DNA from 2 places in the Bacillus sp. PK5-006 genome. Region 1 is predicted to be linked to the other one. Evidence: a T-box and tRNA genes for the amino acid it is inferred to sense, from the RefSeq annotation. Region 1 holds a T-box; the other holds one or more tRNA genes.
What was found. The T-box of region 1 lies ahead of thrS (threonine--tRNA ligase). A T-box ahead of a tRNA ligase gene usually reads a tRNA of that ligase, here a tRNA-Thr.
Positions count from the first base shown of each region.

Region 2: it has a tRNA-Thr gene. The T-box ahead of thrS (threonine--tRNA ligase) is inferred to sense a tRNA for this amino acid. The anticodon was not compared.

Region 1 covers NZ_CP096414.1:2,868,536-2,872,708, reverse strand. The annotation lists gene M1D84_RS14955 (MFS transporter) at 1-468, shown strand, start outside; gene M1D84_RS14950 (DUF1835 domain-containing protein) at 695-1,876, shown strand; T-box leader at 1,951-2,175, shown strand; T-box leader at 2,214-2,437, shown strand; gene thrS (threonine--tRNA ligase) at 2,490-4,173, shown strand, end outside.
Region 2 covers NZ_CP096414.1:3,562,860-3,567,032, reverse strand. The annotation lists rRNA gene M1D84_RS18110 (23S ribosomal RNA) at 1-889, shown strand, start outside; rRNA gene rrf (5S ribosomal RNA) at 951-1,066, shown strand; tRNA gene M1D84_RS18100 (tRNA-Asn) at 1,109-1,183, shown strand; tRNA gene M1D84_RS18095 (tRNA-Thr) at 1,185-1,257, shown strand; gene M1D84_RS18090 (SulP family inorganic anion transporter) at 1,612-3,051, shown strand; gene M1D84_RS18085 (bile acid:sodium symporter family protein) at 3,114-4,079, shown strand; gene M1D84_RS18080 (exo-beta-N-acetylmuramidase NamZ family protein) at 4,123-4,173, opposite strand, start outside.

The sequences.
Region 1 (4,173 bases):
GGCATTTTATTACTAGCGGGAATATGCAGCTTTTTGGGCTCTAGTCTTGGAGGGGTTGCAGCAGATAAAAAAGGCCCAACATTCACGATTTTCTCCGGAATTATTCTACAAATCATCATGCTGATGCTGCTAGCATTTGTGACAGGGAATCTCGTGGTCATGGTGGCGGTGATCATGATATGGATGATTGCTACATGGAGCACATCGCCAGCTCAGCAGCTGTATCTCGTCACACTTGTACCCAAATCTCCTGATATCGCATTAAGTGTCAATACATCGTTTATTCAATTCGGATTTGCTTTAGGCTCGGGGTTAGGAGGGCTTGTATTGAGCAGGACATCTATATTGAACCTGAGCTGGATTAGCGCTGGAACGGTTCTTCTCGCTTTGCTCATGACCGTCTTGATGGTGGCGTTTGACCGAATCTCTCAGCAGAAGAGTTTGAAGGTGATGGAGCAAGGAAGGTAACATATTCAGTTTTGTATTGTGGGAACTACTTCTTTCGGGTAGTTCCTTGGCCCATTTTGTGGGCTTTTTTTTATAAAAATTCTTATCTCTGCACTTCTGCTTTATTACTTCTGTAAATACCTGATCTCCTTGTCATACTTTTGAATGAAATTGACTCAATAGAATTGACGCAAGAACCATGAATAGGTGAAGATGAAATAAACTGTAAGATAAAGGGAGACGAATAATGATACATATCATATTTGGGGCGGCAGCTGCCGGTAGTTTAAAACAAGCAGTACGTGAAATGAAGCAAGATCAAATAGATGATATCATCGCTTTTGATGATATTTATTCGATTGGACCACTTCTACATTTACACGAAGATGAAGGACAAGCGAACCGTATAGAGTGGCTGCGTAACGTGATGTCAAATGAATATGGCTATTTTGACGACATGGTCAACGATCAGCACAGAATGCTTCAGCAAATAAAAGAGACAACAGCAGGCAGTCGTATTCTCATCTGGACAGGCAGTAATGCACATGAGCAAATTGGTTTGCGATATGCCGTCTATTTATTAAAAGAGAAAAGCATAGAATTGTCTGTAATCAATACAACGACTGCATTTGATCAGCTGTTCAATACTAATACAAGAAGAATGGATATTCGACATTCCGGGGAAATCACATCTGAAAAATTGAAGGTTTTGTACAGAAGTAAAGAGCATATTCACACAGTATCAACAGAAGAAAGAGAAAAATTACAAAACGAATGGCTTTCATTTGCTAAAGAAAATCATACGCTGCGGATATGGAAAAAAGGACAAACGATCAGCGTACCAGAAGATGAATTTGATGCTTATTTAGTGAAAATGGCTAAGCGGCTTCATCAGTCCGCGCCAGAAGACGAGTACATTGTAACTCCACGTTTAATAGGAGAAGTCATTGGTCATTTAGATCAGTATATCGGCGATGATTTTATTGAATATCGAATCAAGAAATTAATTGATCAAGAGATTTTTGATATGAAAGGTAAACTAACTTCCATGCGTTATTACTCAATTAAACTGACGGAGTTCGGTCAGAACTTCAAAAAATGGGTATGCTGTCGAGAGTTTGTAGATCATCCTTTTGTGAAAATTGAAGGAGATTACGGTGAACCTTTTCAGTGTGGGTATTGCGAATGTCATTTAGAAAGAGATGATGTACCAATGAGTGATACTCTTTTCTCAAAGATATGGAATTGGAACATACAGTATGGCCGCTGGTTTGACGAAGAGACCGATGATTTGCTGCCAAATGGCGTAGACATGGAAAGGAAGTTCAATCAAGAAGGAGAGCGTATCACTGAAGAAGTGAAACGAGCCTTGTCTCCTGCGTTTCAAATTGAATACAGCCCAAGTGAATACGCGCAATATTACATTTAAAGAATGAATTTTCTTATCACTGCACAAAATAAAGCTTTACACAATCCATCATCATCATGTAAGATATGGAGAAATTAAAAGCGAAGAAAAGGACATGAGCAATTTTTTACTGGTTACCAGAGAGGGAAGTGACGCTGAAATCTTCCTAACGCAGGAAAGTTGTCTTACCACCTTTGAGCTGTATTGGGGAAATCACAGTATCCAATATCGTTTACGCCACGTTACGGCACCAGAGCCATAAAGCGAATGCGCATTATGGGAATTTGGGTGGAACCACGGATATCACATTCGTCCCTTTATGAGGGATGGGTGTGTTTTTTTTGTACACTCATATAGGATCATTGCTTTGAAAAGGACATGAGCAGCTTTTACGGTTACCAGAGAGGGAAGTCACGCTGAAATCTTCCTAACGCAGAAAAGCGGTCTTACCACCTTTGAGCTGTATTGGGGAAAATTGCAGTATCCAATACCGTCAATGCCACGTTACGGCACCAGAGCCATAAAGCGAATACGCATTATGGGAATTTGGGTGGAACCACGGATTACACATTCGTCCCTTTACGCGGGATGGATGTGTTTTTTTATTTCAAAAAATAGGAAAGGTGTGTCGGTTATGAGAGAAAACATGGTGAAGATTCAATTTCCGGATGGAAAGATAAAGGAGTTTCCCGCAGGTACGACTGTCGCAGATGTTGCCTCCCATATTAGTCCGAGCTTAAGAAAAAAAGCAGTGGCAGGTAAGGTCAATGATCAAATGGTTGATTTAAGTGAGCAGCTATACAGCGATGTTCGGCTGTCTATTGTCACACTAGATTCAAAAGAAGGGCTTGAAGTGCTGCGCCATACATCTGCACACGTATTAGCTCAGGCTGTGAAAAGGTTATATGACAATGTCACACTGGGGATCGGACCGGTCATTGAAAATGGATTTTACTATGATATGAAGCTCGATCAATCATTAAGCGTAGAGGATTTAGCAGAAATTGAAAAAGAGATGAAAAACATCATAAATGAGAATCACCCTATCCAAAGAAAGGAAGTCTCTTACAAAGAAGCTGAAGCGCTGTTTGCACATGATCCATATAAGCTGGATATTTTAAAAGATTTACCCTCTCAAGAAGCCATCACAGTTTATCAGCAAGGAGAATTTGTAGATTTATGCCGCGGGCCGCATGTACCTTCTACAGGGTACGTAAAGTCATTTAAACTAACACGTGTTGCAGGGGCTTATTGGCGGGGAGACAGTCATCAGGATGTCTTGCAGCGAGTGTATGGTGTGGCGTTTCAACACCCAAAGCATCTCGCTGAGTATCTTCATTTCATGGAAGAAGCAAATAAACGTGATCACCGGAAATTAGGGAAACAGCTATCCCTCTTTATGTTTTCAGAAGAAGCGCCAGGTATGCCGTTTTATTTACCAAAAGGACAGATTGTCAGAAATGAATTAATGGCCTTTTCAAGAGAAGTGAGAGGCAAAGCGCAATACGAAGAAGTGAGTACACCGTTTATGATGAACCAAGAGCTTTGGGAAAAGTCAGGGCACTGGGATCATTATCATGAAAATATGTATTTCTCGGAAGTGGACCATACAAGCTTCGCTTTAAAACCGATGAACTGTCCAGGGCATATGCTCATGTTTAAAAACAGCTTATATTCCTACAGAGACCTTCCGATTAGAATGGCTGAGTTTGGTCAGGTGCATCGTCATGAATTTAGCGGAGCGTTAAATGGTTTGTTCAGGGTCAGAACATTTTGCCAAGATGATGCCCATATTTTTTTAAGAGAAGATCAAATCGAAGCTGAAATCAAACGGATTTTCCAATTAGTTGATCATGTGTATCGGACATTTGGATTTGAGTATTCAGTCGAGCTATCCACTCGTCCAGAAAAAGCATTAGGCAATGATGCTATTTGGGATATATCCGAAACAGCGTTAAAAAATGTGCTTGATCGTCTAAAGGTCGACTACCAGCTGAATGAAGGAGATGGCGCATTTTATGGTCCAAAGATCGATTTTCATATTAAAGATGCCCTGCAGCGGAGCCATCAGTGCGCCACAATTCAACTGGATTTCCAAATGCCAGAGAAATTTGGTTTAACATATATCAACGAAAAAAATGAAAAGGTTCGGCCAGTTGTGATTCACAGTGCCATTTTTGGTTCTCTAGATCGTTTCCTAGGTATTCTCATCGAGCATTTTGCAGGCGCTTTCCCATTATGGCTAGCACCGGTACAAGTGCAAATCATCCCTGTCTCAACTGTTCACCTTGATCACTGCTTAGAGGTGCAGCAGCAAT
Region 2 (4,173 bases), 690 kb from region 1:
TGAAATTATAGTACCTGTGAAGATGCAGGTTACCCGCGACAGGACGGAAAGACCCCGTGGAGCTTTACTGCAGCCTGATATTGAATGTTGGTACAGCTTGTACAGGATAGGTAGGAGCCTTGGAAACCGGAGCGCTAGCTTCGGTGGAGGCATCGGTGGGATACTACCCTGGCTGTATTGACCTTCTAACCCGCTGCCCTTATCGGGCAGGGAGACAGTGTCAGGTGGGCAGTTTGACTGGGGCGGTCGCCTCCTAAAATGTAACGGAGGCGCCCAAAGGTTCCCTCAGAATGGTTGGAAATCATTCGCAGAGTGTAAAGGCACAAGGGAGCTTGACTGCGAGACCTACAAGTCGAGCAGGGACGAAAGTCGGGCTTAGTGATCCGGTGGTTCCGCATGGAAGGGCCATCGCTCAACGGATAAAAGCTACCCCGGGGATAACAGGCTTATCTCCCCCAAGAGTCCACATCGACGGGGAGGTTTGGCACCTCGATGTCGGCTCATCGCATCCTGGGGCTGTAGTCGGTCCCAAGGGTTGGGCTGTTCGCCCATTAAAGCGGTACGCGAGCTGGGTTCAGAACGTCGTGAGACAGTTCGGTCCCTATCCGTCGCGGGCGCAGGAAATTTGAGAGGAGCTGTCCTTAGTACGAGAGGACCGGGATGGACGCACCGCTGGTGTACCAGTTGTTCTGCCAAGGGCATCGCTGGGTAGCTATGTGCGGACGGGATAAGTGCTGAAAGCATCTAAGCATGAAGCCCCCCTCAAGATGAGATTTCCCATTCCGCAAGGAAGTAAGATCCCTGAAAGATGATCAGGTTGATAGGTCTGAGGTGGAAGCGTGGTGACACGTGGAGCTGACAGATACTAATAGATCGAGGACTTAACCTATATTCTAATGTGAAGCATGAACATTGTTATCTAGTTTTGAGAGAACATTCTCTCCATCAGGTTTGGTGGCGATAGCGAAGAGGTCACACCCGTTCCCATACCGAACACGGAAGTTAAGCTCTTCAGCGCCGATGGTAGTTGGGGGTTTCCCCCTGTGAGAGTAGGACGCCGCCAAGCTTTTTGTTTATATCCTTCCAATGGAAGAAGTTACTTTATCATTCCGCAGTAGCTCAGTGGTAGAGCTATCGGCTGTTAACCGATCGGTCGTAGGTTCGAGTCCTACCTGCGGAGCCATGCTTCCATAGCTCAGTAGGTAGAGCACTTCCATGGTAAGGAAGAGGTCAGCGGTTCGAGCCCGCTTGGAAGCTTTCCTCTATATGTTGATATGACAAGGTTTCTCGATGATGAGAAGGCTTTTTTTGTTTGTTTACATATATATTGAACTGCTCGATGACCAGTAGACTGATGACATTAGGAAAGAGAATAAAACGGCGTGCACAGAAGTGTTGCATCGATTTTTTACTTATCCCTTCTTTTTGTTCTAGATTCTTCATTCTCTTTCTTTTATTCTTACTAAAGTGATATCCTCTATATTAAAAGACTCTGTACGTTCCTCTTTTCCCCCGAAAGTGAAGTATCGTTTTTTTTCCCTTTCTTTATCTCCAGGTATAGTTGATCTTCTTTTTCCATGTACGGTATGTATATAAAAAGGAGTAGATGGTTTGAAAGATTTATTTGTAAAGCAAGAATGGTTTGGACATGTACGTCAGGACGTGCTTGCGGGTATATTAGTCGCACTGGCTTTAATTCCTGAGGCAATTGCGTTTTCGATTATTGCGGGCGTTGATCCGAAGGTCGGCTTGTATGCATCATTTTGTATCGCGATTGTGATTTCGTTTGTTGGTGGACGCCCAGGCATGATTTCGGCTGCAACAGGGGCTATGGCTCTTGTCATGGTTAACTTGGTCGCTGATCATGGGTTGCAATATTTGTTTGCAGCTACGATTTTGACGGGTTTGATTCAAATTGTGTTTGGATTGTGCCGAGTGTCTCGTTTGATGAAATTTATTCCGAGGTCCGTCATGGTTGGCTTTGTCAATGCGTTGGCTATTATGATCTTCATGGCTCAGCTTCCACATTTCGTTGGGGAATCAATGGCTATGTATATGATGACAGGGGGCGCCTTGCTGATCATTTATTTATTGCCTATGGTGATAAAGGTGATACCTTCCCCACTCATTGCCATTATTGTAATGACGATATTGGCCGTATTTGGACATATTGATGTTAGAACAGTTGGAGATATGGGAGAGCTTCCTAGTTCTTTGCCTGTTTTTCTGATACCTCAAGTTCCGTTTAACTGGGAAACACTTGCTATCATTTTTCCTTATTCTTTAGCACTTGCGATGGTTGGTTTACTTGAGTCTCTTTTAACCGCACAGATTGTCGATGATATGACAGAGACGTCTAGTAATAAGAATAAGGAAGCGAGAGGTCAAGGGATTGCCAATGTGGTTGCGGGATTCTTTGGTGGTATGGCTGGCTGTGCGATGATTGGCCAATCTGTGATTAATACGAAGGCAGGAGGACGAGGCCGGCTTTCTACCTTTGTAGCGGGTGCTTTTTTAATGGTGCTGATTTTTGTACTAGGTGATGTCGTGGTTCAAATTCCGATGGCTGCTCTAGTGGCTGTGATGTTCATGGTTTCCATTGGCACATTTGATTGGAGTTCCTTTCAGCAGCTAAAAAAGAATCCGAAAACAGATTCTATTGTGATGGTTGTCACGGTCGTGACGGTGGTGTTGACTCATGATTTATCAAAAGGCGTTTTTGCAGGTGTACTGCTTAGTGCGGTATTCTTTGTCGCGAAGATATCGAAGCTTCATATTACGTCTAAAGAAAGCCAGGCAGGTACTTGGGAATATCGAGTTAAAGGACAAATTTTTTTTGCTTCTGTCACTGATTTGATCCAAGCTTTCCATCAGGGGAAAGAACTCCAATCTGTTGTGATTGATTTGTCTGAAGCACGTATATGGGATGAATCAGGCGTAGCAGCGATAGAACGTATAAAGGAAAGGTATCAATCAAATGGCGTCCAGGTGGACGTAGTTGGAATGGATACATCAAGTCAAAAGCTTGTGAAACAAGTGAATGGTTCTTAAAAAGACCTTTCTGTCTGTTACAATAGAAAAGGTAAGAAAGTGAAGGGATGGAGGTGGCCGGCATGCTTGTGCGTTTGAATCAAGTGCTCGGCCGGATGATGCCGCTCATTACACCTTTTAGTGTGTTACTCGGTGTTTTGTTGGCGGCCTATTTAAAGGATTTTACGTTTTTGGTACCATGGGTATTTGCTGTGATGACCTTTGCAGGGAGTTTGTCTTCTACTTTTTCGGCTTTAAAGCATACGGTGATGCACCCATTGCCTTTGATTTTATCGTTTATGATTTTACACGTGTTGATGCCTCTTTATGCTTGGTCAGCGGGACATCTCATATTTGCGGGTGATGCCATGACCATCACCGGTTTGACACTGGCAATGGTGATTCCCACAGGAGTTTCTAGTTTAATATGGGCGGCAATGTATAAGGGGAATGTTGGGTTAACATTATCCATTATTTTAATTGATACATTGCTTTCGCCATTGATTGTGCCAGCCAGTTTGTCACTTTTAGCCGGTACACAGGTTCATATGGACATGGTCGCGATCATGAAAGGGCTGTTTGGGATGGTGGTGCTTCCATCTATTTTAGGCATGCTCGTTCGTCACTATGCAAAGCCTGCTGTGACGAAAATGATCAGTCAGACACTGTCACCTTTTTCAAAAATAGGCTTGTTTGTAGTGGTGTCGATTAACAGTTCTGTTGTTGCGCCATACTTGCGTGAACTGGATGCCGCATTTTTTAGCAAGGCAGCGACTGTGTTTCTCATTGCGATGAGCGGATATGCGTTTGCATGGTTGATTGGAAAGACGATGAAATGTACTCAAGGAGAGATTGTGGCCATCGTGTATACGGGCGGTATGAGAAACATTAGTGCGGGGGCTGTGCTTGCCATTAGCTTTTTCCCGCCTGCTGTCGCTGTTCCTGTGGTGATTGGCATGCTGTTTCAGCAAGTGCTTGCTGCCTTGTTTGGTTTCTTACTCAATCGTTTTGAGCTGAAAGCACCTGCTGTGACCAAATCTTTCTCATGAAAAAAACCTCCATCCTTTGATAGATGGAGGTTTTTTCTGTGATTTAATAGATGAGATATTTTTTTCGCTTCTTTTCGAATGTTTTAAGGTCGTG